Regions from separate parts of the Paeniclostridium hominis genome, predicted to be linked through region 1. Evidence: riboswitches for the same ligand, from Rfam matches in the RefSeq annotation. Region 1 holds a riboswitch; each other region holds the start of a gene.
The links. A riboswitch is a leader RNA that binds a small molecule or an ion and turns the genes downstream of it on or off. The one in region 1 is predicted to bind cobalamin.
Positions count from the first base shown of each region.

Region 1 (8,335 bases):
ACTTTAGAGCTCCTATTATTTGACGACATTCCATATCTAGAAGTTATGCAAAAAGAACATGATGAATTTGCAGATATATTAAGATCTAATGGAGTAGAAGTAGTTTACTTACATGAATTAATGAAAGATGTTTTAAATGATAACAATTTAAAAGATATTTTTATAAATCAATTTATAAAAGAAGCAGACATAAAAGATGAAAAGATAAAAAGTTTAGTTTATATGTATTTAAAAGATATAGATGATAATGAAGTTTTAATAAGAAAAACTATGGCAGGTATAAGAAAAAATGAAATAAAAGGTTTAAGTCTTAGAAATCATATAGAATATGATTATCCATTTTTAACAGATCCAATGCCAAACCTATATTTTACCAGAGATCCATTTTCGAGTATTTCAAATGGGATAAGTATGAATAAAATGTATTCAAAAACAAGAAATCGAGAAACTATATACTCAGAATATATATTCAAATACCATAAAGATTTTAAAAATATAAAAAAGTGGTACGATAGAAGTTTTGAATTTTCAATAGAAGGCGGAGATATTTTAAACTTAAATAATGAAGTGGTTGCAATAGGAATATCTCAAAGAACTACGCCTGAGGCTATTGAAAAAATAGCTAAAGAATTATTTTATTCAAGCTCAGATTGTGAAGTAAATACAATTTTAGCCTTTGATATACCAAAATGTAGAGCATTTATGCACTTAGATACAGTATTTACTCAAGTTGATTATGATAAATTTACAGTACATCCTCAAATACAAGGACCACTTAATATATATGAAATAAAAAAGAATGACAATATGACTTTAAATATTAAAAAAATTAGTATGGAACTTGATAAAGTACTTGAAAATTATTTAAATTTAGAAAAAGTAACTCTTATACCTTGCGGTGGAGGAGATGAAATAATTTCTAAAAGAGAACAATGGAATGATGGATCAAATACTTTATGCATTAAACCAGGTGAGGTTGTAGTTTATTCAAGAAATTATATAACTAATAAGTTATTGCAAGAACATGGGATTAAAGTTCACAAAATATCATCAACAGAGTTATCAAGGGGGCGAGGAGGTCCAAGATGTATGTCGATGCCATTAATCAGAGAAGAATAGACATAAATTTAGGGGGTATTAAAATGACTAATCTAAATGGAAGATCACTTTTAACTTTATTGGATTATACAGAAGAGGAAATAAGATATTTATTAGATTTGGCCAAACTTTATAAAACTGCTAAAAAAATGGGAAAACCGCATAAAGAATTAGAAGGGAAAAATATAGCAATATTATTTGAAAAAGATTCAACTAGAACTAGATGTGCTTTTGAAGTAGCTGCTATGGATTTGGGAATAGGGGTAACTTATATAGGTCCTAGTGGATCTCAAATGGGGAAAAAAGAATCAATAAAAGATACAGCCAGAGTACTTGGAAAACTTTATGATGGTATCGAATATAGAGGGTTTTCTCAAGAAATAGTGAATGAACTTAGTGAATTTTCAAAGGTTCCTGTTTGGAATGGATTAACAGATGAATTTCATCCTACACAAGTATTAGCTGATTTATTAACTATAGAAGAAAAAATAGGTAAGCTAAGGGGAGTAAATTTTGTATATATGGGAGATGCAAGAAATAATGTGGCTAACACATTGATGATAGGTTGTGCAAAAATGGGATTAAACTTTACTGCTTGTGCTCCGAAAGATTTATTCCCTTCAAAAGAATTAGTAGATAAATGTAGGGAAATAGGAAAAGAAAGTGGATCTATTATAACTTTAACAGATGATATATATTTAGGAAGTAAAAATGCTGATGTAATATATACTGATGTTTGGGTGTCTATGGGAGAGCCAGATGAAGTATGGAAAGAAAGAATTAATAAGCTTAAAAGATATCAAGTTAATGTAGAAGTCATGGAAAATGCTAAAGAAAATGCTATATTTATGCACTGCCTACCAGCATTTCATGATTTAAATACAAAAGTTGGAAAAGAAATATATGAAAAATTTGGCATATCGGAAATGGAAGTAACAAATGAAGTATTTGAATCTGAAAATTCTGTTGTATTTGATGAGGCAGAAAATAGAATGCATACTATAAAAGCTTTGATATTAGCTACACTTGGAGTTTAGATTATGAAAAATTTAGTTATAGCACTTGGAGGAAATGCTTTAGGAAAAGATCCTAAAGAACAACTAGAATTAGTGAAAAATACTTCTAAAATAATTGTGGATTTAGTTGAAGAAGGATATAAAGTAATTATAAGTCATGGAAATGGACCTCAAGTAGGCGTTATAAATTTCGCTATGGATTTTTCTTCGAATAATGGAGGGAATACGCCTAATTTTCCTTTTGCTGAATGTGGAGCTATGAGTCAAGGTTATATTGGGTATCATCTTCAACAATCTATAAAGGAAGAGTTAAATAAAAGAAGTATTAAAATGGATATTGTAAGTTTAATAACACAAGTTATTGTTGATAAAAAGGATGAAGCTTTTTTTAATCCAACAAAGCCAGTAGGTATGTTTTATAGTAAAGAAGAAGCTAAAAAAATAAGCGATGAAAAAGGATATAAATTTATAGAGGATAGTAATAGAGGCTATAGAAGAGTAGTACCTTCTCCTAAACCACAGGAAATTTTAGAAGTTGATGTAATAAAAAAACTATCAAAAGAATGTATAGTTATAGCTGTAGGTGGAGGAGGTATACCTGTAATAAAAGAAGAAAATTCTTATATAGGAGTAGATGCTGTAATTGATAAAGATAAATCGAGTTGTAAACTAGCAACAGATTTAGGGGCGGATACGCTTTTAATATTAACAGCTGTTGAGAAGGTATATATAAACTACAACAAAGAAAATCAAAAGGCTATAGATACTATGGATATAGATTTAGCAAAGGAATATATAAAAGAAGGATACTTTGCAAAAGGATCTATGCTTCCAAAAATTGAAGCTTGTATAGAATTTGTAGAAAATAATAAAAATGCTAAAGCTATAATAACTTCCTTAGAAAAGGCAAAAGAAGCATTGAGCGGATGTACAGGAACAAGAATAATCAATAGATAAATAGATAAAAAGCGAGTAAATTAACAATTTACTCGCTTTTATTGTTGTTTTTTAACAAAATTAACGATTTTTTAACTGTAAAAGTTTGATTTTTAACTAAAGTTTAATTGTTTTTTAATAGTTAACATTCTCTTAACAATATATTAACACTTAGTTAACAGATGGTTGTTTTTCTTAACATTAACTTAACTAAAATTGACAAAATATTTGGTAAAATTAAAATAACGAAAGAGGTAAATTAAATTTTTATATTTATATATCAAGGAGGAAAAAATTAAGTGCAAATAGCAATAAGTTTAATGGGAGGACTGGGGCTTTTCTTATATGGTATGAACCTTATGGCAGATGGGCTTCAAAAATCGGCAGGAGAAAAATTAAAAAGAATAGTTGAGCTTTTAACTAGCAATGTATTAATGGGGGTTCTAGTTGGAGCTTTGGTTACAGCAATTATACAAAGTAGTAGTGCAACTACAGTTATGGTAGTAGGATTTGTTAATGCAGGAATTATGACATTACCCCAAGCTATAGGGGTTATAATGGGTGCAAATATAGGTACAACTATAACAGCACAATTAGTATCACTTGATTTAGTTGGAATAGCACCTTTAGCATTAGGTATAGGTATTGTTATATACTTATTCTCTAAAAATCAAAAGACTAAGACAATGGCAGAAATATTAATTGGATTTGGTATATTATTTACTGGTATGGACTTTATGAAAGAAGCAGTAAAGCCATTAGCTGAGTACAAAGGGTTTACTGATGCATTAGTAGCTTTTGGTAATAAACCAATATTAGGTATATTATTAGGATTTGGTATAACTGCAATAGTTCAAAGTTCAAGTGCATCTATGGGTATGTTATTAGCACTTGCATCTCAAGGGTTAATACCTTTAGCTGCAGCGCTTCCTATATTATATGGAGAAAACATAGGAACTTGTGTTACTTCATTAATATCTAGTATAGGTGCTAGTATAAATGCTAGAAGAGCAGCGCTAATGCATTTGGTATTTAATGTAATAGGAACGATTGTATTTATGTTAATATTAACTAAGCCAATAACTATGATGGTTCAGTATTTAAATCCAGAAGATGTTAGTAGACAAATAGCAAATGCTCATACATTATTTAACGTAATAAATGTTATATTATTATTACCGTTTTCAAAATATATAGTTAAACTTACTATGAAACTTATGCCAGAAAAAGAATGTGAAAAAGAAAAAGATAAAACTGTGTTTTATATAGATGAAAGAATGATGGAAACTCCATCGATAGCTTTATCAAACACTGTAAAAGAAACTTTAAGAATGGGTGAAAAAGCTAAATTAAGTTTAAATAATGCAATGGAAGGATTTTTAGAAAAGTCAAAATCTAAGGTAGATGCTTCTTTTGAAGAAGAAAAGCTTATAAATAAATTGCAAAAGAGTATATTAAATTTTTTATTAAAATTATCTAAAACTTCACTAAATTATGATTCAAGAGAAAGTGTGGATTTATTATTTAACACTGTAAATGATATAGAAAGAGTTGGAGATCATGCTGAGAACATAGCTGAACTTGCAATATCTACTATAGAAAATAACTTAAATGTATCTAAAGATGGAGAGAAAGAATTAAAAGATTTATATGAAAAAGTTATAGAAACTTATAATACAGCACTAGAGTGTATGGAAAAATCTGATACAGATTTAGCTTGTAGAGTTATAAAACTAGAAGAACAAGTGGATATAATGGAAAAAACTTGTAGATTAAATCACATGAGAAGATTAAATGAAAATTCTTGTAATATAGATGCTGGGGTTATTTTCTTAGATTTATTAAGTAACTTAGAAAGAGTTGCAGATCACTCAGCGAATATAGCTCAACAAGTTATAAAAGAAAGTAATAAAAATTTAGCATAAAGTAAATAATAGAACCTTGCCAAGATGCAAGGTTTTAATTTATTTAAATTAAAAAATAAAATTATATTATAAAAATTCTAAAAATTAAATTAAAGTATTGTATTATTAAGTAAAAAAATGTAAAATATATATATGATATAGTGTATAATAAATTAAAAAAGTGTAGAATAATTGAAGTGATAACATATGTATATATATGTATTTTTCTTCATAAAATTTAATAAAAGTTAAATAGTATATCAGTTTCAAATGTAAATGAATTATTTAATTAAAAAAGAAGATAATATATTATTAAAATATTAGTTTTAAGAAAATAAATTTAAAAGGAGAAAAAGATTATGGCAATGGGAGCACCAACACCACATAATAACGGAAAATTAGGAGATATAGCAGAAACAGTATTATTACCAGGAGATCCTCTAAGAGCTAAGTTTATAGCAGAGACATTTTTAGAAGATGTAGTTCAATACAATACTGTAAGGGGAATGAATGGTTATACAGGTTACTATAAAGGAAGAAGAATATCTGTACAAGGAACAGGTATGGGATGTCCATCTATAGGAATATATACATATGAGTTAATACATTTTTATGGAGTAAAAAATCTTATAAGAATAGGTTCAGCAGGAGCTTTACATGAAGATTTAAAAATGCATGATATAGTTATAGGTATGGGATCATGTACAGACTCTAATTACGCATCACAATATAACTTACCAGGTACTTATGCACCGATAGCAAGTTATGAGTTACTTAGCAAAGCTGTAGATGTAGCTAAGAGTCAAGGTGTTGAGCCTAAAGTAGGAAATATATTATGTAGTGATGTATTCTACGGAGATGACGGATTAGAAGGTTTAGCAAAATGGACTAAAATGGGAGTATTAGCTGTAGAAATGGAATCGGCTGCACTTTACATGAATGCTGCTAGAGCTGGTGTTAATGCACTTTGCATATTAACAATATCAGATTGTCCATTTAAAGGTGAAGCTACAACTGCTATGGAAAGACAAACAGCATTTACAAGAATGATGAATATAGCTTTAGAATTAGCTTAATATATATTTAAAAGTTATATAAAATAAGATAAAAAGCTCGAATTTGAAAGATATTTTACAAATACGAGCTTTTTTTATTGTAGTAACTCTTATTTTCTAGAATTGTATATAAAATTATGCTAATATTATAATGATAAATATGAAAAATTTAGGTTTTAATATTAAAAGGGAATAGTGTGTAAATCACTAGCAGCCCCCGCTACTGTAAATATGGACGAGTCTTTATAAAACCACTAAAGATTATTCTTTGGGAAGGAAAAGATTAGGATGAAGTATGAGCCAGGAGACCTGCCTAAATTACAAACTTTCGGAGGGAGAGGAAAAATGAAAATTTCAAAAAAAATTAAAGTAGGATTACTTAGTTTAGTGGTAGGACTAAGTATAGCCGGTTGTGCAAAAACTGAAACAAAAAAAGAAGAAGCTAAAAACACAAAGGTTGAAAGTAACACTGAGAAAAATGATGGATATTATCCAGTTACAATAACTTCTCATAACAGCAAAAAAGAAGCAATAAAAGTTACTTTTAAAGAAAAACCTAAGAAAGTATTAGCTGTATATCAAGATTCTATTGAAACTATGCTTGCATTAGGACTTGAAGATAATATGGTAGCTGCAGCAGGGCTTGATCACAAGGTTAAAGATGAGTATAAAGAAAGCTTTAAAAAGGTTAAATACTTAGATGAATTTACACCTTCTAAAGAAACTGTTACAATGTTACAACCAGATTTAATATTAGGTTGGTATTCATTATTTTCAGATAAAGCAATCGGTGATGTAAGTTATTGGCAAGATAAAGGTGTAAATACATATATGGCACTAAACAGTGGTGCAGTTGAACCAAAAACTATACAAAATGAGTGTGACGATATATTAAATATAGGTAAAATATTTAATGTTGAAGATAAAGCTAAAAAAATAGTTGATAATATAAATAACAAAGTAAATAAAATTGTAGAATCAGAAAAAGGTAAAAAACAACAAACAACGTTAATAATAGAGTTAATTGATGGTAAAATTAGTGGATATGGAAAAACAACTTTAGGTGGAGATATGGTTACTAAGTTAGGTGCTAAACTTTTAAATGAAGATGGAAATTCATTAAGTAAAGAAGATTTAGTAAAATTAAATCCAGATAGTATATTTGTTGTTTACATGAATAGAGAAGACGATAATAAAGCAAGTGAAACAAAAGATTTAGTAATGAAAGATAAAGCATTACAAAGTTTAAATGCTGTAAAAAATGATAGAGTTTACCCAATTGAACTTGGACAAATGTATTGTAGTGGGGTAAGAACTATAGATGGAATTGAAACATTTGCAAATGGACTTTATCCAGATCAAAAATAGAAAGAAGGATATTTACAGATGCATTCAATTAAAAGCTTAGAAAATTATGATATGAAGGAAAAGAAAGGCTTTGTTAAATCAAAGCCTTTATATATTTTAGTTATAATGTTATTGATATTTTTAGTTATAATGTCTATATTAATAGCTGTAACTATAGGGTCAAGTGATATATCTATAAAACAAGTATATGATGTGATTGTATTTAGATTATTTAATATAGCAGATAAAAGTCTATCAAGTGGAGCAATTCATGATGTGGTTTGGCTTATAAGATTACCTAGAATAATTCTAGCGTTATGTGTGGGAATAGGTCTTTCTGTAACTGGAGTTGTTATGCAGGCCATAGTTAAAAACCCATTGGCAGACCCATATATTTTAGGGGTTTCATCAGGAGCTTCTTTGGGAGCAACGTTAGCTATAATGCTAGGATTAACTACATTTTTAAATGGAAATGCTATAGGGGTATTTGCATTTATAGGAGCCTTTGTAGTTTCTATGTTAGTTTTGGTAATTTCTAATGCTGGAGGTAGGCCAAACTCTACTAAATTATTGTTAGCAGGTATGGCTTTAAGTTCGGTTTGTAGTGCATTTTCAAGTTTTATTGTTTATATAAAAAATGATGCTGAAGGAATGAAAAGTATTACATTTTGGCTTATGGGAAGCTTAGGTGGAGCTAAGTGGGAAGAGATAGTTTTTATACTTCCACTTATAATAATTGGATTATTATTTTTTATGAGTCAATATAGAATTTTAAATTTAATGTTATTAGGAGATGAAGTTTCTATAACTCTAGGAACTGATTTACATATCTATAGACAGATTTATTTAGTTATAACATCTTTGATGGTTGGATTAGTAGTTTATTCAGCGGGAATGATAGGCTTTGTTGGACTTATTATACCTCATATTGTTAGGATTTTCTTTGGAACTGACCATAAAAAACTTATCCCGATATCAG
Region 1 is NZ_JACRWD010000001.1:326,833-335,167, forward strand. It holds gene arcA (arginine deiminase) at 1-1,119, shown strand, start outside; gene argF (ornithine carbamoyltransferase) at 1,143-2,135, shown strand; gene arcC (carbamate kinase) at 2,139-3,071, shown strand; gene H8891_RS01600 (Na/Pi symporter) at 3,350-4,975, shown strand; gene deoD (purine-nucleoside phosphorylase) at 5,320-6,030, shown strand; cobalamin riboswitch at 6,164-6,340, shown strand; gene H8891_RS01610 (ABC transporter substrate-binding protein) at 6,355-7,377, shown strand; gene H8891_RS01615 (FecCD family ABC transporter permease) at 7,396-8,335, shown strand, end outside.

Region 2 (8,335 bases), 1.3 Mb from region 1:
CATTATCCCACTCCAATACATTCAAGACAAATTTTAACAGCCTTTTTTAAAACTACAAGGTGTTCGTTTCTTAATATACCAATATAAATAAAAATGATTGAAATTAGTAGTAAAATATATTTACTACAATAATTTATATTTTTAATCATTATTTTTCCTCCATCAATTTCAAACGATCATTAATAGATTTGCTATAATCATTAGCTGTATTTCCTCCAAAGTGAGGAGTCCCCACAACTTTTCCTTCACTATCTACAAATATTGTTGTAGGCAAAATTTGTATACCATCAGTTAAATTTTTCTTTAAAAACTCATCTGGAATTAATGTTGTAAAATTAGCATTTGATTTTTTCATTACATCTTTTGCAATATCTAAATACTCTTTGCCATCTCCTGCATCAATACAAATTGAAATTATGCTAGTACCTTTTGGCAAATCTCTATTTAGCTTTGAAATTTCTGGCATTTCATCTATACATGGCCCACACCATGTAGCCCAAATATTTACCATAGTTAATTTATTTTTACTAAATATATCAGAATCGATTTCTTTGTTATTTAAATCCTTTGCTTTAAATCCTTTAATATTTACATTTTGAAATTTCTTTATTTGTTCTTGTTGTTGTTGTTTTTCTTCTTCTTCTGTAAGTACAACTACATCACTCGGTCCAAAAAAGCGAATGACTGCAACTAATCCTAAAACTACTATCGCTAATATTATTAATACTTTTTTTAATTTTTTCATTTGTTTCTCCTTTTGAATTTACTTATTTTGTCCTAGGTAAAATCGATCAACCCCTACTTAAGATACAATATGTAAATAAGTTAGTCAATAATTTTTTATCGAAAAACAATAAATAATTATTGACTTTTAACAACATAAATTGTATTCTAGAATAGACAAATGAGATTTTTAGGATAATTTTAAAATTATAATGCTTAGAAAGGAGTAAAAATGAAAAGTTAATAATATCTATGATAAAAAATTATTAAATCAAATTTAAAAACTAATTTTTAATTATTTATTTTCAAGTATTTAAATACTTAATTTTTAAATAAAAGTAATTTCTAGCTACATATAGTACAACATTAAAAAATATTGTAAAATAAAAAACGGAGGTAGTAATACATGAATAAATCTCTTAATTCAAAAATTTTAAATAGCATTGTCTTAGTTGGTATAATATTAACATTTATCGTACTGCTATTTATTCCATTAGGATTAACTGCTATATTTAAAAGTTCTTTAGGCATAGTAGGAAGTAATATGCCTATGGTTATCTCAATAGGCATATACATATGCGCTATACCTTATGTTATAGCACTATTTAACTTAAAAAAACTTTGCAAATTAATAGACAAAAAAGAACCATTTTCTAAAAATATACCTAAATACTTAAAAACAATATCTATATGTGCATTTAGTGAAATTTTTATATTTAATATTGTTCAAATAGGTTTATACTATTTCTTTGGAATATATCTTTATGCATTAACTATCATTCCATCAGTTGTAGTTTCATTTATATCCTTAGCAATAGGCTTTTTAAGTTTAGTATTAGGTAAATTGTTCGTTATGGCTATTGAAATAAAAGATGAAAATGACAAGACTATATAAGGAGGTCAATATGGCTATTATAGTTAACCTAGATGTAATGATGGCAAAGAGAAAGATGAGCTCAACTGAGCTTTCTGAGAAACTTGGAATTACCATGGCCAATCTTTCAATTTTAAAGAAAAATAAAGCAAAAGCTGTTAGATTTACTACGTTAAATAGTTTATGTAAAATTTTAGAATGTCAGCCAGGTGATATTTTAGAATACGTAGAAGACACAGAATAATTAAAATATACAAATTAAATTAAAAAATTATAATAAAAAAGCATGAGTTATACTTTACTCATGCTTTTTTATTATAATGACCACTCGCCATCTTTTATATATATTCTCTTTGTAACACAATTTCTATCCATTACAAGTAAACTTTCATCTTCTATACTATTACTTAAAAGCATAAGGTCATTATCTCTACAAAAATTTCTTGCAAGTTCAAGTGCATCTGATTCCATATTTAATTCTAATAATCTTCCCATATTTATATCTCCTTAGCGTATCCCGTTAGTGTTAACTAAAAATTTATTTTTACTCTATTTATATAATAATATATTGAAAGTATTATATCTACAATTTAACTACTTATATAATACCCATTTTTAAAATTAAAAATCACTAGCCTAAATTTTGGCTAGTGATTTATTAGAATATATATTTTTATATAAGACATTATAGGCATTTATTAATATATACAAGTTATGCTAATTTTTGATTTAATGTTTCTACAAAAGAATTTATCTCATCTAAATAAGCTTTACTAAAATGACCTTCAAAGTCTATTAAATTTTTAAACTCTTTAGGTAAACTTGTATCTATAGTATTTATTTGATTATCATCTTTATTTATAGTGAAAAATCCTAATTTTTTAAACTGAAAATCTTCTATATTATTTTCTATAAATTTTTTAATTTCATTAGATATTTCTCCATTAACTAAGTTTATACCTATTAAAATATTGTCATATTTATCTAAATAAAAAGATGAATTATATTTTGTATTTCTAACATCAACCTCTAAATCTAATTTTTCTGATAAAGACATTGCTAAATTTTTAGTTATTCCATTATTACTTCCATATGCTATTAAAGTACACATTAACATTACCTCCATCATTATTTAGTATATATTATTTATTTAATTTATTCTTTATATGTTATACTATATACTTTTTTCCTTTTTTGTGCAACTATTTTTATAAAAAAAATCATATTTTTTATAAAAAAACACCATTTAGTATATACTATATATTTATTTTGTGTAAAACAAAAAAATTCTTAGAATAAATCTAAGAATTTTTTAATCAAAATATTAATCATTTAAAGAAATATTATTTTTTAAACTATTAAAGTAGATATAAAGTTCTTCTTCTTTTTTAAATAAAGGTAAATTCATATTCTTATGAACTTTTACAAGCCAAGGAAGATTTAATCCAGCATTTACTATAGCTTTATCTTCTTTAAATACAGTTTCACAATCTCCTTCTATTACTACATTTCCTTTATTAAGCACATATATGTAATCACAAATTTCATATATCAAATCCATATCATGACTTGATATAGCTATTTTAATTCCTTTATCACATAAATCTTTTAATATTTTTACTATAGCCTTTGTACTTTCAGGATCAAGCCCTGCTGTTGGTTCATCTAAAAGAACTACTTTATTTTCCATAGCTATTACAGATGCTATTGCTATTCTCTTTTTCTGACCATAACTTAAAAAATGTACTGGCTTATTTATTAAATCTAGGGCATTAACAAGCTCTAATGCTCTATGTACTTTTTTATCTACTTCTTTTTCATCCAAACCAATGTTTCTTAAAGAAAAAGCAACATCGTCATATACTCTTGAATAAAATATTTGCTTATCTGGGTCTTGAAATACTATACCTACTTCTTTTCTTAAGTTATATAAATCTTTTTTCTTATAACTTAATTCTTTATTATTATAAAATATCTTTCCATCAGACGGTTTTAAGATACCTACTAAATTCATAAATAAAGTGGATTTTCCAGAACCATTTGCTCCAATTATTCCAATCATATTTCCATTTGAGAAATCTAAACTTATATTATCTATTGCCTTATTTGATTTATCGTACTTGTATGTTAAATTACTTACCTTAAACATAGTTCTCTCCTATATATGAAATTTCCCATCATACAACTTTATATCTAAAGTTATACTCATTTCCTCATATCTTTTCATCATTCTAAAAAACAAGACTTTTATAAGTAGTGCCGTTGAATTATACGAGTTTTTTAAATTTGTATACCCAAATTTTAATTGCTGTGATTTATATATATTTTTTACTTCTTCTAAGAAAATAAATATAAATCTATACATTAAAACCATAAGTTCTAATAATGTATCTGGAATATGCAATTTTTTAAATATAATTATTAACTGATTAAATGGAGTAGTAAGTATTAAAAAATAAATAGATATAACTGAGCTCATAGCTCTTAGTAATATATGTATAGAATTCTCAATTGCAAATTTAGTCGTACCTATATAAAAACTAAATATTTTTATATCAAATAAAAAATCTTTATTTTCAAAAGATATATTAACTAAATTAAGTGTAGTTCCTATAATTAAAAAATATATAGGTATCTTTAAGCACTTTATATACAATTTAATATCAACTCTTGCTAAAAACACAATTAACATGCTTATAAATAACATTATTAATAAATGTAGACTAATACTATTAGTTATTAAAGAAATTGCCATAAAAATAAAAGTAACACCTACTTTAATCATTGGATTAGCATTTGTTAGATTGCTATTATAAGCACATTTATCAATTTCTAGCATTTACCTTTTTTACCTTTTCTAGAACCTAAATAATATCCTATAAATCCAGCTCCTATTGCTGCTTGTGTAGAGAATAATAAACTTTCTATTTCTCCACTAGGTGGTTCGTATAAGCTACTAAACCATGGTTTATAATCTGGGTTTATTTCAGAAATTAAATTTTCTGCTTCTCCGTCAGCTCCCCCATACTCAGCTTTAGAATTTAAAAGTAAAGGAGTTATTATAAGTATTATTGTTAAAGCAAGTAATATAAAGTTTTTAGTTTTAGTTTTCGAATTTGCACTCATTATCTTCAACTCCTTCTTCATTATTTTGTGTTATTAAATTATATACTAAAGTAGTTAATAATCCTTCTGCTATAGCTATAGGTATTTGAGTCGTGAAAAATACTCCTAAGAATTTAACTGCAGATCCAATCACTCCTCCTGCAGGATCAGGAAATGCTAGTGCTAATTGTATTGCTGTAACAGTGTATGTAGCTAAATCGCCTAATGCCGCTGCTAAAAATACACTCACACCAATACTTAAATTTCTTTTTCTACAAAACTTAAATATTAAATATGAAACTATAGGTCCAACTATTGCCATTGAAAAAGCATTAGCTCCTAATGTAGTAAGTCCACCATGTGCAAGTAATATTGCTTGGAATAATAATGCTATTGTCCCTATTACAGCCATAACAGCTGGCCCAAATAATATTGCTCCTAATCCTACTCCAGTAGGGTGTGAACAACTACCTGTTAATGATGGTATTTTTAGTGCTGATAATACAAATACAAAAGCTCCTGCTAATGCTAATAATACCTTTTTCTTTGGATCTTTTTTAACTATTTCATTAATTGCCTTTAATCCATATACGAAAAATGGAATAAATACTATGGTCCAAAGTATTGACCATTTTACTGGTAAAAATCCTTCCATGATATGCATAGCGCTTGATGTAGTCGGGTTTAACAGTACAATTAAAACACCGGCTACTACGGATAGTGTTAAATAATTCATTTTAGTACCTCACTTTTTATTATAAATAATATAAATTTTTGTGATAAATTAATTTATAAATTTAAATATAGTTTTTAAGTTTATCAGGTACAAAAAAAATCCTAACTTTTGGATTAGGATTTAAATAACATCTTAAATAATACCTAAGCCTATAAAAAACCAAGATATTACTTTTTTAATTATTTTCCTTCATCCCGAAGAAACTAATTTAATTACTGTAGGCAGGTCTCCTGGCTTGGCTTCATTTTACTCCTTTCCCTTCCCATAATATACATTACAGTGGTATTTGAAAGTTTCATCAGCTTCACAGTAGCGGGGACTGCAGAGGATTTTAACCTCTTTCCCTTTTAATCTTATTTCTAAAAACCTACAATAGATATATTTAATTTATCACATATTTATTAATTCTATAAATATCTTTATATTCCTCTAATTTTCTTAGATTTATAAAATTAACTAATACTCCATTATTCTAACAAATTTCAACAAAATAATCTAGAGAGTTTATTTTTTTATAAACTCTCTAAAAAAAATAATACTATTTAATAAGATTCATATATATAAATAAATGTAAATTTTATAATTTATTGCTCATTGTTAAAAAACTGCTCATTTTGAGCTATATACTCATTATTAGGGTTAATCTTATAAGCCTCATTATGATGTTTTATAGCTTTTTCTATTTTATTTATTGTATAATAACAAACAGTAAGTTGAAGGTGAGGTTTCCAAGTCCAATATTCTGGAGAAATAAATCCATAACAATTTTTTGGCATTTCCAAGTTGAATATACTTTCATACCAACTTATTGCTTCTTCATATCTACCTTCCTCTTTAAAGCAATCTGCTAATCTATACACTGCTTCAGCTCTAGGAGATGTATATTCAAAAGTTTTATATATACTTTCCCTAGCATTTTTGTAATCACCTTTAAAAAAATAACAATCAGATACCTTACACATAGCATCTATTTTTTCTTCTACCCACACATCCATATTACTAAATTCAGTAAGAATTTTTATAGCATCATCGTAAAACTTATTATAATAAAGCTCTTTTCCGTAATAATAAATATCTCTTGTTGATAATTTATGACCTTCATCTAATTTTTTTCTATAAATTCTAAGATTCCTATCTCCTGCATCATGTAGTTTTTGATGTGTTATTGCTACTTCACTTTCATATACATTCCCACTAACTCCTAAGTATTCATGTATAAATCCAACCCATTTAAAATTATTTTTTCTTTTAACTAATCTATTTCTTTTATATCTTAACAATGGTTCTCCACTTTCATCTAATCCTCTGTGGTCTGTCATTGTAACTGTGTCTATATTAGAAGTTAAATTTTTCTTTATATCTAATAACTTGATTTGATCTTCTTTAAATAATACCTCATCTGCATCTATCCAAAATATATAGTCTTTTGTAGCTTTACTAAAAGAATAATTTCTAGCGGCAGCAAAATCATCTATCCATTTAAAATCATAGATTTTATCAGTGTATTTTTTAACTATTTCTTTTGTTTTATCTGTTGAGCCTGTATCTACTATTATAATTTCATCTACTATGTCTTTTACACAATCTAAACATCTTCCTATAACATCTTCTTCATTTTTTAATATCATGCATAAACTTATAGAAATCATTCTTTGCCTCCATCAAATAATTTTTCTATTTCAGGCATAACAATAGACTTATCAAAATCAAATTTTTCTACTTCCTTTAAATTTCTTATATATAAATCCCTTATATCTTTATTTAATATCATAAGTCTAAGTCCATAGTATAATCCATCTTCACTATTTGAAACCATAAGACCTAATTTATCTTTAAATAAAGCCCTTGATCCATGATTATCTGTTGCAACTACTGGTTTTCCTAATACCATAGCCTCTATGATTGCAAGGCCTAATGCTTCTGCATAAGACGGTGATACAAACACATCACACATTTTTACCCATGGATAAGGATTTTTTTGATATTCAATTAATTTACAGCTACTTTCTAACTTCAAATCTTTCACTAGTTTTCTTAAATTTTCTTCTTCTTCTCCACTACCTAGTATTATTAACTCATGGTCTATTCTTTCATCTATTAGTTTTTTATGAACTTTAATTAATCTATCAAATCCTTTTTCTGATCCCAATCTACCTATAGACATTATAGTAAATTTACTTTTTTTGTATTTTATATATTCTAACGATAATTCACGTATTTTAGATACATCATTAGGAACGTATATTCTTTGTAGTTTTGAATTTAGACCATTTCCTACAAAATCTGTAAATGATTTACTTACTCCATCAGATACACTTATAATTTTGTCCATTCTTCCATATATATCAGTTACATAATCTTTTGAATTTCCGCATACCATCAAAGAAAAATCACCATGAAGCCAAGTTATTTTCTTTGCATTTGGAGTTCCAAATCTACAAATTACCCATGTTGTAAATATACCTAAAAAACCTATTTCTACATCATATTTTTTTTCTAATTCTAAATTAAAATTTCCACTTAAGTATTCCTTATACATTTCATCTACAGTATCATACATATACACTACATTCACATTTTCATTTATATCATATAAGTAACTTTTTTCTTTTGCTAAGACTACTAAATCTACATTATATTTTGAATAATCTAGATTATCTAGTATCGACATTAAAGCCTTTTCTGCTCCTCCATCAGATAAAAGATACATTACAAATAAAATATTTTTCTTATTATATTCTTTATATGAAATTTTCTCTTCAAATTCTAGTTCCTTTAAAATAATTTCATCACCTATTTTAAATTTTTTAATTATCCTATTTTTATCATCTATTAAATTGCCTCTTTCACAAAGCATAATAGCTTTATTAAACATAAATTTTATATGATTTTTTATA
Region 2 is NZ_JACRWD010000001.1:1,605,626-1,613,960, forward strand. It holds gene H8891_RS15595 (4Fe-4S binding protein) at 1-3, opposite strand, end outside; gene H8891_RS15710 (CD1871A family CXXC motif-containing protein) at 3-149, opposite strand; gene H8891_RS07780 (TlpA family protein disulfide reductase) at 149-745, opposite strand; gene H8891_RS07785 (DUF2975 domain-containing protein) at 1,130-1,618, shown strand; gene H8891_RS07790 (helix-turn-helix domain-containing protein) at 1,629-1,841, shown strand; gene H8891_RS07795 (hypothetical protein) at 1,913-2,092, opposite strand; gene H8891_RS07800 (flavodoxin domain-containing protein) at 2,310-2,708, opposite strand; gene H8891_RS07805 (energy-coupling factor ABC transporter ATP-binding protein) at 2,922-3,746, opposite strand; gene cbiQ (cobalt ECF transporter T component CbiQ) at 3,756-4,436, opposite strand; gene H8891_RS07815 (energy-coupling factor ABC transporter substrate-binding protein) at 4,430-4,723, opposite strand; gene H8891_RS07820 (energy-coupling factor ABC transporter permease) at 4,701-5,438, opposite strand; cobalamin riboswitch at 5,642-5,824, opposite strand; gene H8891_RS07825 (glycosyltransferase) at 6,023-7,087, opposite strand; gene H8891_RS07830 (glycosyltransferase) at 7,084-8,335, opposite strand, start outside.
Region 2: linked by a shared signal. The riboswitch ahead of H8891_RS07820 (energy-coupling factor ABC transporter permease) and the one ahead of H8891_RS01610 (ABC transporter substrate-binding protein) in region 1 are both predicted to bind cobalamin.

Region 3 (8,335 bases), on a different contig from region 1:
ATTAGGTTCTAATATTAATACTTTTCCAGTATCTAAAACACCTAATTTTTTTATTACATTTGCATCTAAAGGATTAAAAATTGTATTTTCTTTAATATAAATAGAATCTGTGGGCTCTATCTTTGTTGCAAGCCTAGATATTTCATATTCATCTAAATTTTTTCCTATAAGATTTAAAGTTGCTTTTATAGTAGCTCCTATATCAGCAGTTGAGCTTGCCATGCCTTTACTTATAGGTATTTCACTATTTATATCTATAGATATATGTTTTAATTCTTTTTTAGGTAAATTAAAGTATTTAAAAACTTCTTCTATAGCCTTTCTAGCTTTTAAAGGACCTTTTTTTACATCCTCTATTCTTTCTTCTAAAGTAACTATTGAGTATCTATCTATAGCATAAGATGATAAATACTCTTTATCCTTTACAATACCTTGAACAAATTCCCCACAAGAAGCTGGACATATTCCACGTGATTTCATTCTATTCTCCTAGAATTTTAGTTAATTGATTTATTAACTCTAAATTTTCTTCATGGCTCTTTATAGCTACTCTTATATAATTTTCATCTAGATTTCTAAAGTTAGATGCATCTCTTATAAGAATATCGCCTTTTATGAACAATTCTTCTTTTAATTCTTTCGCCGTTTTATTTTTTAATTTAATTAATATAAAATTAGTATCTGTTTTATAGGCTTTAATTTCTTTAATTTCATTTAAATTTTTAAGCATAAAATTTCTTTCTTTTATAAAATACTTTTTACTTGCCTTTATATATCCCTCTTCTTTAAATAGGTAATTTGAAAGTACATCTGCAAAAGTGTTTATAGACCATGGCTCTTTTATTTTATACATATTTTCCAATAACTTTTCATCGCTACAAACACCATATCCTAATCTTAAACCTGGCAGGCCAAAAAATTTAGTTACTGCTTTGATTATAAATATATTCGGGTTATTTTCTATATATTTTACTAAACTATATTTTTCTTCTTTTTCTACAAATTCCATAAAAGTCTCATCAATTATAAGTAGCTTATTATGTTTAGTTAAAATTTCTAATAATTCACTCAAATCATATACTCTACCTATTGGATTGGATGGATTGCATATAAATAAACTATCGAATTTATCTATATTTTCTTTTATATTATTTATATCTATTTCAAAATCTTTATCCTTATCTAGATATAAGTTTATTACATCTACATTGTTTAGTAATGCGCCTCTTTCATATTCTGAAAATGTAGGATTTAATATAGCTAATCTTTTATTTATACTTTTCATTAAGAGATATATTATCTCTGTTGCACCGTTGCCTGGTATTATAAATGAACTTTTAACATTAAGATAATTAGCTATGTTTTTTCTTAAATTGGTATAATTTATATCTGGATATTTAACACATTCTCTTAATCCATCTAATATATAATTTTCTAAATTATTTATTAAATATGGGTTTATGTTAGAGCTAAAATCAATTATATTTTTTGAATCTTTATTGTAAGTTTTACACATAATCTCTACATTAGCTCCATGTCCAAGATCATTCATTTTTTCACCTTCTATCTAATTAAATAAATTATAATAGAAAATATCACTAATGCCACAAAAGATGTAACATACATTATTCTATTAGTTTTTAAAATATCTTCTATTTCTAATTCTCTGTGTTTATCACCTATAGTAGGTTTATAAACTTCTTTCCCAAAATATATATTAGTACCACCTAATTGAACTCCAAGTGCACCTGCTACTGAACCTTCTGGATACGCACAATTTGGACTTTTATGATTTTTTCTATCTCTTATGGCTATTCGTATACTTTCTTTAGCATTTAGTCGAAGCATTAAACTTGCTATAATCATAAAAAATGGAGTTATCCTTGCAGGTATAAAATTTGCAATATCATCAATTTTTGCAGATGCAAATCCTATATCTTTATACTTTTCATTTTTATATCCTACCATTGAATCTAAAGTATTTATGGCTTTATAGACCATCGCAAGTACAGGCCCACCTATAAATCCATACATCATAGGAGATATTATTCCATCTACAGTATTTTCTGCTACCGTTTCAACTGTAGCTCTTATTATCTCTTGTTCATTTAAATTAGTTGTATCTCTACCTACTATATAAGACAACTGTTTTCTTGATTTTTCTATATCTCCAGTTTTTAAAACCTTATATATCTTCTTAGCTTCATCTGCTAAGCATTTTGTAGATAAAGTTGTATATAGTATTATTGATGCTACTATAACATAAGATATTTTACTAAATGTAAATACACTAATTATTAAATTAGTTACTATAAATGTAGTTCCTACAGTTATAATCCACAATACAAATCCGCCCATTTTTAATTGTCCTGATGTCTTTGATATACTTCGTATTTTATTTTCTACAAATCTTATTAAATTTCCAATAAATCTAACTGGATGAGGAAAAGAATACGGATCCCCTATTATTAAATCCAGTATGTAGGCTAATGTCATTATAATTACAGTTAAACTATTCATCTCTACCACCTACAAATTTAATTATGGCATCTAAGTTATTATAAAAGTGGGTATGTAAATATGTAGCTAAAGTATTACCTTTTGAATATCCTCCATCCCATTCATCTAATACTTTATTTCCTCTTTTTTTAATCATTTTATATGCACATGGTTCTTCACTATTAAATACTGAATGATGAAACTCGTGACCTTTTATTACATCTCCTTTTTTAGAAAGTATTGTATCTATTTTAGCAATTCCATCGCAATACCCAAATCTTTTTAGAGACTTAGTCATTTCACTAGTTCCTTTAAAAATTCCAACCATGTTAAATTCATCATCATTTGAATCTTTAAGCTTTTCTCCTAAATACATTAACCCTCCACACTCAGCATATATAGGTATATTCTTTTCATGAGCTTCTTTTATAGACTTTCTCATACTTTGATTTGCATCTAGTTCTTTTGCAAACAATTCTGGAAAGCCTCCTCCTATATATATACAATCCGCTTTAGGCAAATGCTTATCATTAAGGGGACTAAATTTTAATATTTGTACACCCATCTGTTTTAATAGTTCTAAATTTTCTTTGTAATAGAAATTAAAAGCCTTATCATAAGCTATAGCTATTTTTTTATTTTTAAACTTTGGTAGATCACTTATATCAAAGTTACTTTCAATTTCTTCACCTTCTGATATCTCAATTAATCTGTCTATATTTATGTATTTTTCAATCTCATTTCCTAAATTATTAAACTTCTCTGTTAAAGAATCTATTTCTACACTTGGAACTAATCCTAAATGCCTTGATTCTAATGAAAATTTTTCATTAGGTGGAAAATATCCTAAGACTTCAATTTTACAATATATTTCTATAGCTTCTTTTATAAGTTCATAGTGTCTTTGAGTTTTTACGTTATTCACTATTACACCTTTTATATTTACATTTTTATCAAGTTCTTTATATCCTAATACCATAGCAGCTGCTGATGATGACATAGCCTTTCCATTTATAACTAATATAACTGGAGCTTTTAGTAATTTTGAAGTGTATGAACTTGTACAAGCATTTAAGTCAATTCCAAATCCATCATAAAGACCCATTACACCTTCAATTACTGATATATCTGCATCTTTAGAAGCATTATTTACTATATATTTAATTTTTTCATCATCTAACATATAAGAATCTAAGTTTCTTGAATCTCTTTTAGTTATAAAAGTATGGTAAGATGGATCTATATAATCTGGTCCAACTTTATAAGGTTGTACTTTTAACTTTCTATTAGTTAGTGCTTGCATTATTCCTAGTGATATAGTAGTTTTACCTACTCCACTACTCGTTCCTGCTATTAATATTTTTTTCATAATTTCACCTAACCATTTATAATTTCATATATTTTATCTATATCTAGACATTGTCTTAATATATCTGCTAATTTGTCATATTCTTTATTCTTAAATTCTTCAAAAGAATTTATAGAACTCTCTACACCCTCTAATCCCTTTTTCTCTCTAACTGAATTTAGTAAACTTCTTGTAAACTCAACATCATCAAATATTCCATGAAGATAAGTCCCAACTACATTTCCTTTTTCATTTACACATCCTTCAACATATGAAGTTTCTTCATTTAATTTTTTTACTATAGTATTTAAAGGTTTATTAATTCCTTTACTTATTCCCATATGAATTTCATACCCTCTAACACTTTTATTTCCTAATAAATTTAAGTAACCCCCTAAATTCTCATTTATTACAGCTTCTACTTGAGTAGTTACTTTTTCTTTTTCAAATATAGTTTCTATCTCTAAAAGACCAAGTCCATCTATTTCTTTTATAGACCCTTCAACTCCATCTGGATCATATATTTTTTTACCTAGAAGTTGATATCCTCCACAAATTCCAAATATTAATTTACCTTGTCTTTCTAAGTCTTTTATTTGCTTTTCTAATCCGCTCTCTCTTATATAAATTAAATCTTCTATTGTATTTTTGCTTCCTGGTATAATAACCATATCTGGATTTGATAAAGATTGTCCTTTTTCTACATATCTAATACTTACATCCTCTTGTATTTCTAGCATATGAGCATCTGTGAAATTAGACATATAAGGAGTTCTTATAATTTCAATATTTATATCATTTTGTCTAAATTGTTTATTAAATCTATCCGTCACACTATCTTCATCTTCTATATTTAAATCACTATAAGGAACAACTCCTAATACTGGAACTTTTATAATATCCTCTAGCATATCTATACCAGATTGTAAAAGTTCTACAGTTCCTCTAAATTTATTTATGATTACTCCTTTAACTCTAGCTCTTTCTTTTTCTTCTAATAAAAGCATAGTTCCTGCGATTGAAGCAAAAACTCCACCTCTATCAATATCAGCTACTAAAATTACTGGAGCATCTGCAATTTCAGCCATTCCCATATTAGCTATATCTTTATCTTTTAAATTTATTTCTGCACAACTACCCGCACCCTCTAAAATAACTACATCATATTCACTACTTAGATCTCCATATATACTTTTAAGCATAGACGCTAATTCATCCTTATACCCATGATAAGTACTAGCACTCACATGGTCTAAGACTTTGCCTTTAACAATTACCTGACATCTATTTTTCCCAGCAGGCTTTAATAAAATAGGATTCATTCTAACATCTGGTTCAATACCACAAGCTTCGGCTTGAGTAACTTGAGCTCTCCCCATTTCTAATCCATCTTTAGTTATATATGAATTTAGTGCCATATTCTGAGATTTAAAAGGTACGACTCTATATCCATCTTGTTTTAAAATTCTACATAACCCTGCCGATAAAGTACTCTTACCAACATTAGAAGCTGTTCCTAAAAACATTAACGATTTACTCATATTATTAATCTCCTTAAACAACAAAAAATTCACTTCTTTAATCTTTTAACAACGTTTAAAATACTCTACATTATTCAGATATGTGATTTGATAATTATTTTTATCTATAAATTGAAGATTTAAATTTATAGAAACATAAAAACCTATCCTCTAAAGGATAGGTTTTTAAAAATGCACATACTTCACCAATTTTTAAAATCCTTCACCCCGAAGATTTTATATTCATAAACTAGGCAGGTCTCCTGGCTAAACTTCAACCTACTTCTATTCCTTCCCGTAAATCGTCACAGTGGTGTCTAATAGTTTCGTCAGTATCACAGTAGCGGGGGCTGCGAAGGATTTTTACCTTCTTCCCTATTAATCTTCAATGAAGAACCTAATTTATGTTAATTTTATAATATTTTTATGTATTCTTATTTATTCTAAGTTAAATGAGATGTATTATTTAGTGTTTGAATCACTGGAAATCCATCAACTATATCAATAATACTCACTGATGCATTATTTATTTTAAAATTCCAATGAAATTCATAAGTTTTCCCAATTAAGTAAGATATAATATTTCTTATAGTTCCTGCATGAGAACATATTAAAATAGTCTTATCTTTATTGCAACTTATTATTTTATCTATTTCTTCACGTACTCTATTATATGAGTCTATTAAACTTTCTCCATTAGGATATCTATAATTAAATCCTTGTGAAATTAACTTTTCAAATTCTTCTGGGTAATTTTTTTGTATAATGTCAAAATTAAACCCTTCGAAATCTCCAAAACTAATTTCTTTTAAATTTTCTTTTTCTATAATATTTATTCCTCTAGATTTTGATATTTCTAGTACAGTTTGTTTTGTTCTAGTCGATGTAGTTGTATATATAGAATCTATTTTTTCTTTTTCAAGAAATTCATTTAATTTAGCTATCTGTAATTTCCCTAAATCACTTAGTTCGCTATCTATATGACCTGATAAATTCCCATCTATATTATCATTAGTTGTTGCATGCCTTACTAGTATTAATCTAGACATCTATTCACCTCTTACTTTAATCCAAAAATTAAATATATATAGATTAAATACATTACTTCCATAAGCTCAGAAATACATCCAAGTATATCTCCTGTTATCCCATCTATTTTAGAATATATATATCTTACAAAACATCTTGATAATATAATCATTATAGGTATGAACGCTATTACTTTAATTAAATCTAATGAATTTAAGTTAAATAAAGTAATACCCATAATTATTATTAATATAACTGTATACACTATTCCAGTTAATATCATTTTTAAAGAAGGTTTGCCTATAAATACATTACCCATTCCATTTTTTCTCGGAGTGACACTTTTATAGCAAGCTATTACAATTGCCATTCTCGCAAATACAGGCATAAATATTAAATTATATAATTGTCCTGATTGTACAATTGAATATATTAATCCAAGTTTCATCAACATTAAAAATAATACTGATAGCATTGCATTTGTTCCTAATCGTGAATCTTTCATTATCTCTAATATTTTTTCTTTATCTCTATAACTATATATACCGTCAAATGTATCTCCTACACCATCTAAATGAAGACCTCCAGTTAATATCACTGTAGATATCAAAATATTTACAGAAGTTATATAGCTATCAAATAAAAAACTTGATACTAATCCAATTATAAAATATAAAATTCCTAATACAAACCCTACTAAAGGAAAGTAATACATTGTTTTATGAAACTCTTCATCAAAACCTATATTTACCCTTATTGGAATTCTAGTAAAAAATTGTAATATACCTATAAATCTTTTCATAAGTTACTCCTTAATCTTCATAGGTATACCACTAACTACAAAATAGACTTCATCAGCACATTTAGCTATATACTGATTTATCCTACCTACTATATCAGAGTATACTCTACAAAGTTTATTATCTGGAACTAAACTCATACCTAGCTCATTAGTTACCATTACAAAGTATAAATCTGTTTTTTCTACTTCTCTTATAAGTTTATATATTTGATCTTTTATGTAAGATTCCATTTCATTAGTTTCTTGTGGCGTACAATTATCAAAATCTAGTTTGTATTCAAACATTAAATTATTGACTAATAAAGTTACACAATCTAGTATAACCGTCTTATGCTTTTTATTTATATCACTAATTATAGAGTATATATCCTTATAAATTTCATAAGTTTTCCAGTTGCTAGGTCTACTTTCTTTGTGTTTCCTAACTCTATCTTTCATTTCATCATCAAATGGAATAGAAGTTGCTATATAAGCAGTGGAGTTTCTTCTATTAATACACAAACTTTCAGCAAAATTGCTTTTTCCTGACCTAGATCCTCCAGTTACTAAAATTAATTTGCTCATAGATTCACCTTCTTATTTACCTATATCTACTTCATCAATAGTTGCCATATTTTTATATGCAAAGTTAGCTGCCTCTATAATATTAAATGCTAAAGCAGCTCCACTTCCTTCACCTAATCTCATATCCATATTAAGCATTGGATCTAACTTTAACACTTCTAATGCTTTTTTAGTTCCTGATTCTGCCGAAGTATGTGAAGCTATCATATACTCTTTAGTCATAGGGCTTATAGTATAAGCTATAAGGGCTGCTGCATAAGATATAAAGCCATCAATAACAATTGGAACCTTATTTGCAGCACAAGCTAATATAACTCCTGCCATACCACCTATTTCAAATCCTCCGACTTTAGCTAGTATATCAATTCCGTCAAATTTATCTGGTTTGTTTAATTCTATAGCTTTTCTTATAGTATTTGCTTTATGCTCTAATCTATCTTTTCTAAGTCCAGCTCCAATTCCTGTAACATCTGTTGGATCACATTCACTTATCACGGAAACTATCGCACTACTCGGAGTAGTATTACAAATTCCCATTTCTCCAATACCTATAAGATTATAACCTTTAGATAT
Region 3 is NZ_JACRWD010000012.1:1,337-9,671, reverse strand. It holds gene H8891_RS14365 (GHMP family kinase ATP-binding protein) at 1-480, opposite strand, end outside; gene H8891_RS14360 (pyridoxal phosphate-dependent aminotransferase) at 482-1,552, opposite strand; gene H8891_RS14355 (cobalamin biosynthesis protein) at 1,564-2,520, opposite strand; gene H8891_RS14350 (cobyrinate a,c-diamide synthase) at 2,513-3,868, opposite strand; gene H8891_RS14345 (cobyric acid synthase) at 3,877-5,388, opposite strand; cobalamin riboswitch at 5,604-5,783, opposite strand; gene H8891_RS14340 (histidine phosphatase family protein) at 5,811-6,416, opposite strand; gene cobS (adenosylcobinamide-GDP ribazoletransferase) at 6,428-7,198, opposite strand; gene cobU (bifunctional adenosylcobinamide kinase/adenosylcobinamide-phosphate guanylyltransferase) at 7,202-7,762, opposite strand; gene cobT (nicotinate-nucleotide--dimethylbenzimidazole phosphoribosyltransferase) at 7,775-8,335, opposite strand, start outside.
Region 3: linked by a shared signal. The riboswitch ahead of H8891_RS14345 (cobyric acid synthase) and the one ahead of H8891_RS01610 (ABC transporter substrate-binding protein) in region 1 are both predicted to bind cobalamin.

Region 4 (8,335 bases), on a different contig from region 1:
AAAGGTTGGCCTCATGATGAATTACTAGAAAAATAAATTTTAAGAGCTATTTTAATAAAAGATAGCTCTTTTTTATATGCTAGGTTAATTTATAGGAATATAATTATTCTTATAAATTTAAAAAATATTAAATTTATTTTCAATTTTTGTTTAAAGCAAATGTTGACGGGTATATATGTATTATAACAAGTTAATAAGAAATTAATATGAATTAATTTTAATTTATTAATATAGATAAGGTTAAAGGGAGGATTTTAATATGAAAAAGTTTGTTTGTACAATATGTGGATATATACATGAAGGAGAAATGCCACCAGAAGTGTGTCCTATATGTAAAGCGCCAGCTAGTAAGTTTGAGGAAATGAAAGGTGAAATGGTTTGGGCTGATGAACATAGAATAGGTGTAGCCCAAGGTGTTGATGAAGAAATAGTTGAAGGATTAAGAGCTAATTTTACAGGAGAATGTACAGAAGTAGGAATGTACTTAGCAATGAGTCGTCAAGCAGATAGAGAAGGATATCCAGAAGTAGCAGAAGCTTATAAGAGAATAGCATTTGAAGAAGCAGAACATGCAGCTAAATTTGCTGAATTATTAGGCGAAGTAGTAGTAGCAGATACTCAAGCTAACTTAAAAGCAAGAGTAGAAGCAGAATACGGAGCAACTGATGGAAAATTAAAATTAGCTAAGAAAGCTAAAGAATTAGGATTAGATGCTATACATGATACAGTTCATGAAATGTGTAAAGATGAAGCTAGACATGGTAAAGCATTCTTAGGTTTATTAAACAGACATTTTGGGAAATAATATAATAAGAGGAATTATATAATTCCTCTTATTATATTAACTAAAAATCAGAAAAATTTTGAAATTTATGATTTAATATAGTAATATAGGGTAGTATATATATGAGTAAAGTCAAAAGTTAACAAAATTAAAGGTTGAATTGATAGGGAAATTAATAAAAAGTTTATATAAATTTAGGAGGATTATAAATATGAAAAAATTTGTTTGTACAATATGTGGATATATACATGAAGGAGAAATGCCACCAGAAGTGTGCCCTATATGTAAAGCACCAGCTAGTAAGTTTGAAGAAATGAAAGGTGAAATGACTTGGGCTGATGAACATAGAATAGGTGTAGCACAAGGCGTAGATCCAGAAGTAGTAGAAGGATTAAGAGCTAACTTTGTAGGAGAATGTACAGAAGTAGGAATGTACTTAGCAATGAGTCGTCAAGCAGATAGAGAAGGATATCCAGAAGTAGCAGAAGCTTATAAGAGAATAGCATTTGAAGAAGCAGAACATGCAGCTAAATTTGCTGAATTATTAGGCGAAGTAGTAGTAGCAGATACTCAAGCTAACTTAAAAGCAAGAGTAGAAGCAGAATACGGAGCAACTGACGGAAAATTAAAATTAGCTAAGAAAGCTAAAGAATTAGGATTAGATGCTATACATGATACAGTTCATGAAATGTGTAAAGATGAAGCTAGACATGGTAAAGCATTCTTAGGATTATTAAATAGACATTTTGGGAAATAATATATAAAGGAGGAAATCTAAATAGATTTCTTCCTTATTTATTTTCAATATATTTAAGTAAATAGAAAGTATAAATTGCATTAGACAAAATACTAAATAGGCAATTTTAGTCGTTGGATGATGTATAAGAAATTAAATTAGTAAATATGGTTAAAGGATTTTATCAAACTAAATTTTTAGATAAATATCTTTATACTGTAATAATACTAGTTTAAATATAATATGATTAAAATATAAAGATATCTAAATATAAATAAAGGAGTAATAATATTTTTATAGAATACTATTACATATGATGAAAATTTAATATACTATATTATAGGTTTTTATTTATAAAATTAATAGGGAAAGAGGTTAAAATCCTCTGCAGCCCCCGCTACTGTTATGCTGATGAAACTTTTTATACCACTGTGACTTAATATAAGTTATGGGAAGGAAAAGTAGTAAGATGAAGCTAAGCCAGGAGACCTGCCTATAATATATAAATTAATTTCTTCGGGGTGAAGGAAAATAGTTTAAAATTTGTATATAATAAGTTGATGATGATTATTTTGTATACAAACTATTAAGTTATATTAATCCTAATCCCGGTATTGGGATTTTTTTATTTTAAATCCTAATATATAATTAAGCCCCTAATCTTATTAGATTAATATAAATAAAGAAATTATATTTTAGCCTAACTTTAGCTCCTTAGATTTTATCTAAGGAGTTTTTATTTAATTATAAAGACGATATGATTTTAAAGATTGTAAATTATGGATATCATTAATATGTAGAATTAATAAATTTGAATTAATATAGATAATAGATTAAAATATACATATAACATTGACTGTAGGAGGTAATTAATGGATATAGATTCGCTAAACCCCGCCCAAAAAGAAGCGGTACTTAAAACAGAAGGACCAGTACTTATATTAGCAGGAGCTGGATCTGGAAAAACGAGAGTTTTAACAACTAGAATAGCTCATCTTATGAAAAATAAAGGAGTACATCCTAGTAATATATTAGCAATAACATTCACAAATAAAGCGGCAAATGAAATGAAGGAAAGAGTTGAAGAAACCATAGATTCAGATGTAAAAGATATGTGGATAACAACTTTCCACTCATGCTGTGTTAGAATGCTTAGAAAAGATATAAATAGAATAGGCTATAATAGATCTTTTGTTATATATGATAGTTCAGACCAAGTAACTTTAGTTAAAGATTGTTTAAAAGAACTTAATTTAAGTGACAAAGCATTTGAGCCTAAAGTTGTTATAAGTTATATATCTGGAGCAAAAGATAAATTACTAACTCCTAAAGAATATAAGGATATGCATAGAAATGATGCTAGAATGAGTAAAATTGCTGATGTATATACACTTTATCAAGATAGATTAAAAAGAAATAGTGCACTTGACTTTGATGACTTAATAATAAAGACAGTAGAATTGTTAAAGACTGAAGAAAGTGTACTAGCTTATTATAGAAATAAATTTAAATATATAATGGTTGATGAGTATCAAGATACAAGCAAAGCTCAATATGAATTTATAAAATTATTAGCTAAAGAGCATCAAAATATATGTGTTGTTGGAGACGATGACCAAAGTATATATGGTTGGAGAGGTGCAGATATAAGAAATATACTTGAATTTGAAAGAGATTATGAAGATGTTCATGTTGTAAAATTAGAACAAAATTATAGATCAACTCAAGTCATATTGGATGCTGCAAATACAGTTATATCTAACAATATAGAAAGAAAAAGAAAAAAACTGTGGAGTGAGCAAAAAGAAGGGGAAAAAATAAAGATACAAGTTGCAAATGATGAAATGGAAGAAGCTGATTTTGTAGCTGATAATATATGGAGAATCCATAGAAAAGAAAATAAACCTTTCAAAGATTTTGCAGTACTATACAGAGCAAATGCACAGGCACGTGCTATAGAAGATGCTTTAAATAGAAGTCAAATACCTTATAATATATATGGTGGTACTAAATTCTATGAAAGAAAAGAGATAAAGGATTTAGTTGCTTATTTAAGAGTTCTTCAAAATGTACAAGATGATATATCTTTAAAAAGAATAATAAATGTACCTAAAAGAGGAATTGGACTTAGAACTATAGAAAAAATAGAAGATAGAGCAAGTTTAAGACAAGAAAGTATATTTTCTGTGCTTTTAGATGTAGATACTAATTCAGATATATCTACAAAAGCTAGAGCAAATATAAATGGATTTGTAGATTTAATAGGAACACTTAGAGTAATAAAAGATGCTTATTCCGTAAGTAAGCTTATAGAAAAGGTACTTGATGTTACAGGGTATTTAGATGAACTTGAAAAAGATAAAAGTGAAGAATCTCAAGATAGAATAGATAACTTAAAAGAGTTTATATCTATAGCTATAGAATTTGAAAATACTAGTGAAGAAAAAGATTTAGAAACTTTCTTAACTAATGTTGCTCTTACTTCTTCAGAAAGTGATGATGAAGAAGACGATAGAGTATCTCTTATGACTATACATACATCTAAAGGACTAGAGTTTCCTGTAGTTTATTTAGTTGGTATGGAAGAAGGATTATTCCCAATATCAAGGGCCGTAAGATCTATGAGTGAGTCAGATATAGAAGAGGAGAGAAGACTTTGCTATGTTGGGATAACAAGAGCTAAAAAAGAGTTATATATGACACTTACAAAGAAAAGAACTCTTTATGGAAAAACTAATCCATCTATACAATCAAGATTTATGGAGGAATTACCAGAAGAGTGCATAGAAAAATTAAATAAAGAGGAGCATGAGCTAAGTTATTCTAAAGCAAATTACAATATATTAGATAAGTATAAGCAAAAATATATGAAGTCTATGAATAAGGCAAATGTTGCAAGTAAGGTTAATGCTACTATAAAAGAAAGTAAAACTGAATCTAATGTTGATGATATAAAATTAGGTTCTAAGGTTCATCATCCTAAGTTTGGGGTAGGAACTGTAGTAGCAGCTTCTGGCTCTGATTTAACAATAGCTTTTAATAATCAAGGTATAAAGAAAATAAATAAAGAATACACTACATTAGATTTACTATAAAATTTAATATAATTAAGGGGGATTTAATATGAATTCAAAAGAATTTGCTAGAAATTTAATCGGGTTTATAGAGAAAAGTCCAACAGCTTTTCATTCAGTAGAAACATCAGAAGAATTATTAAAATTGAATGGATTTAAAAAACTTGATGCTAGAGACAAGTGGACTATAGAAAAAGGCGGAAAGTATTACACAACTAAAAATTCATCAGCTATAATAGCTTTTACTGTTGATACTGATAATTTAAAAGAGGATGGATTTAGAATAATAGGTTCTCATTCAGATTCACCTTCATTTAGAATTAAACCAAATCCAGAGATGGAAGTTGAAAAAACTTATTTAAAACTAAATACAGAATGCTATGGAGGACCTATATTAAACACTTGGTTAGATAGACCACTAGCTATAGCAGGTAGAGTTATATTAAAAGGAGAAGATATACTAAGACCTGTTGAAACTTTAATAAATATAAATAGACCTATATGTATAATACCTAATTTAGCTATACACATGAATAGACAAGTAAATGAAGGCGTAGCTTTAAATAAGCAAAAGGATATGTTGCCATTAGTAGGATTATTAAATGATACATTAGAAAAAGATAATTTCTTAATAAAAACTATAGCTAATGAGTTAGGAAGAAAAGTAGAAGAAATACTTGATTTTGATTTATTTTTATATGAATATGAAAAAGGTATGCTAATAGGACCAAATGAAGAAATGATATCTTGTGGAAGACTAGATAATTTATCTATGGCACATGCTAGTTTACATGCATTAATAGATTCTAAACCTTCAAGAGGCGTTAATGTAGTATCGGTATTTGACAATGAAGAAGTAGGAAGTTCAACTAAGCAAGGAGCAGATTCTAATATGCTAATAAATGTATTAGAAAGAATATCTTTATGTTTAGGTCAAAGTAGAGAAGAATTCTTTAGAAGCTTATATTCCTCATTTATAATATCTGCTGATCTTGCACATGCTGTTCATCCTAATGTTTCAGAAAAACATGATCCAACGAATAGAGCAGTTATGGGTAAAGGACCAGTTATAAAAATAAATGCAAATCAAGCATATACAAGTGATAGTCAATCTACAGCTGTTTATAAATCTATATGTAAAGAAGCTGGAGTTAATTGCCAAGAATTTGTTAATAGATCTGATGTAAGAGGTGGAAGTACAATAGGACCTATATCATCTACACATATAGATATACCATCAGTAGATGTAGGAAGTCCGATACTTGCTATGCATTCTATAAGAGAATTAGGATGTGTAGAAGATCATATGGATATATATAAAACTTTTAAAACATTTTATGAATTATAAAATTAATAAAAAAAGTTAAAGTTAGGGGATGTATAAAAAGTATTTTACTTTTAGACATCCCCTATAATCATTAATGAAAATAAATATAGGAAAAAGAATAGGAGTGATTTTAGATGAAGACAGGTTTATGCCTAGCAGGCGGAGGGGCTAAAGGAGCATTTCAAGCTGGAGTTATATATGGATTATATGAAAAAGGAATAAAATTTGATGCTATAGCTGGAACATCTATAGGGGCTATAAATGGATATTATATATACACAGAAAATGTTAACAAGTTGAAAGAAATGTGGATAAACATTCAGAAAATTGGTGAAAACGGTATCAAAATAGTTGATAATACTGTGGATAATTCTTTAGCAATTGATGAATTAAGAGGATTAATCAACAACTCAAGTTATTCAAAACCTTGCTATATCAATTATGTGGAAGTTGAAAATTCAAAATTAGAAGAAAAAATAGTAGATATATCTGAACTAAGTTATGAAGATGCATTATTAAGTATAAAATATAGTTCATTACTTCCGTTTAGACCGTCAAAAGAGTTAAAGCCTTTTGAACAATTTGGCAAAGATTTAATAGAGGGGTTATATGATGGATATAAATTAGATGGGGGTATATTAAATAATGTTTTAATAAAGCCCTTAATAGAAGCTAAAATGGATAAAATAATAGTTATAACTATGAAACATGATTATGAATTACCAGAAGATATAAAGAACATATATAAAGAGGAAGATATAATTATTATAAGACCAAATACTATATTTGAAAAAAATGCTACTCTAAGATTTGAAGGTGAGTTTTGTAAGAAGATATTTAATGAAGGTTATGAAATTGTAAAAAATATGGATATTAATTTGTAAATAACTACAATTATATTAAAAACATTGAATAAATTGTCGTATATTAGTATAATAAAAAAGTTCTAATTTTGAAATATAAAATATGGAGTTGATATAAATTATGGCAACTAAAAGAATTGCTGTACTAGGTGGACCTAGATGCGGAAAGACAACATTAATACAACACTTATATGTAGAAATGAAGATATCTGGATTAGATGTAGGATATGCTTTAGAATACTCTACTGAATATTTAAGAGATAAGGGTATGATAGAAACTATATCTGAGCAGTATGGTATATATTTAGGGCAAAAGAAAATAGAAGACGATTTATCAGCATTTGATTATGCACTTACAGATTATGCTACATTTGTACCTTACATATACGGTAGATTTATGCTAGGAGATAGAAAAAGAACTCAAAAAGAGATTCAAATTTTAAAGGATTTATATTGTTTAGCATTAGAAGATATACAAAACTATGATATGATAATATACGTTCCTAGAGAATTTGGATATGTTAAAGATGGAGTAAGATGGCAAGATGAAAGTATAGCTATTAAAATCGATGAAGCTATATTAAGTTTCTTAAAAGCAGAGAATATAAATTATATAGAAGTTTCAGGATCTACGAAAGATAGAGCTAAGCAAATATTAGATTTATTAGATATAAATTATGAAGAAACTGCATTATTAAATGAAAAATAAGCTACTAAAATAAGTAGCTTATTTTTGTGATTTTTTAGTGTTATTGGTATATAATATAAAATGAGAATATAAAACTCATAAGAAAGGAAGTACATAAAATGGAAAATAAAAATCCTATAGTAACTATAGAAATGGAAAATGGAAAGCAAATAAAAGTTGAGTTATATCCACATATAGCTCCAAATACAGTTAAAAACTTTGTATCTTTAGTAGAGTCAGGATACTATGATGGAGTTACATTCCACAGAGTTATACCTGGATTTATGATACAAGGAGGATGCCCTAATGGAAATGGAATGGGTGGACCTGGATACTCTATAAAAGGAGAATTTACTCAAAATGGACATACTAACAACTTAAAGCATGAAAGAGGAGTTATATCAATGGCTAGAACAATGGCTCCAAATTCTGCTGGTTCACAATTTTTCTTAATGCATGCAAATTCTCCACACCTAGATGGACAATATGCATCATTTGGTAGAATAATAGAAGGTCTTGATGTTGTAGATGAAATAGCTTCTGTTAAAACTGATAGAATGGATAAACCTCAAACTCCACAAGTAATGAAAAAAGTTACAGTTGAAACATTTGGAAAAGATTATTCTGACGTAGAAAAAATTTAATTGTATATTATATATGGTTATAAAAAAAAAGAGATTCTTAAGTTTAAGAATCTCTTTTTTTTATATTTTAAAATTATATATTTTTCTTAACTGCTTCTGTTAAATTTGGAACTAATTGTTTCTTTCTTGAAACCGCACCTTCAACAAATACTCCTTGAGAAGCATTTACTTTAAATGCATCAGATATTATTTTATCTTCAGCTTTGTATATTAAATATG
Region 4 is NZ_JACRWD010000004.1:680-9,014, forward strand. It holds gene H8891_RS10580 (rhodanese-like domain-containing protein) at 1-36, shown strand, start outside; gene H8891_RS10585 (NADH peroxidase) at 260-805, shown strand; gene H8891_RS10590 (NADH peroxidase) at 996-1,541, shown strand; cobalamin riboswitch at 1,845-2,031, shown strand; gene pcrA (DNA helicase PcrA) at 2,393-4,615, shown strand; gene H8891_RS10600 (M18 family aminopeptidase) at 4,644-5,942, shown strand; gene H8891_RS10605 (patatin-like phospholipase family protein) at 6,056-6,805, shown strand; gene H8891_RS10610 (AAA family ATPase) at 6,906-7,493, shown strand; gene H8891_RS10615 (peptidylprolyl isomerase) at 7,592-8,116, shown strand; gene H8891_RS10620 (manganese-dependent inorganic pyrophosphatase) at 8,190-8,335, opposite strand, start outside.
Region 4: linked by a shared signal. The riboswitch ahead of pcrA (DNA helicase PcrA) and the one ahead of H8891_RS01610 (ABC transporter substrate-binding protein) in region 1 are both predicted to bind cobalamin.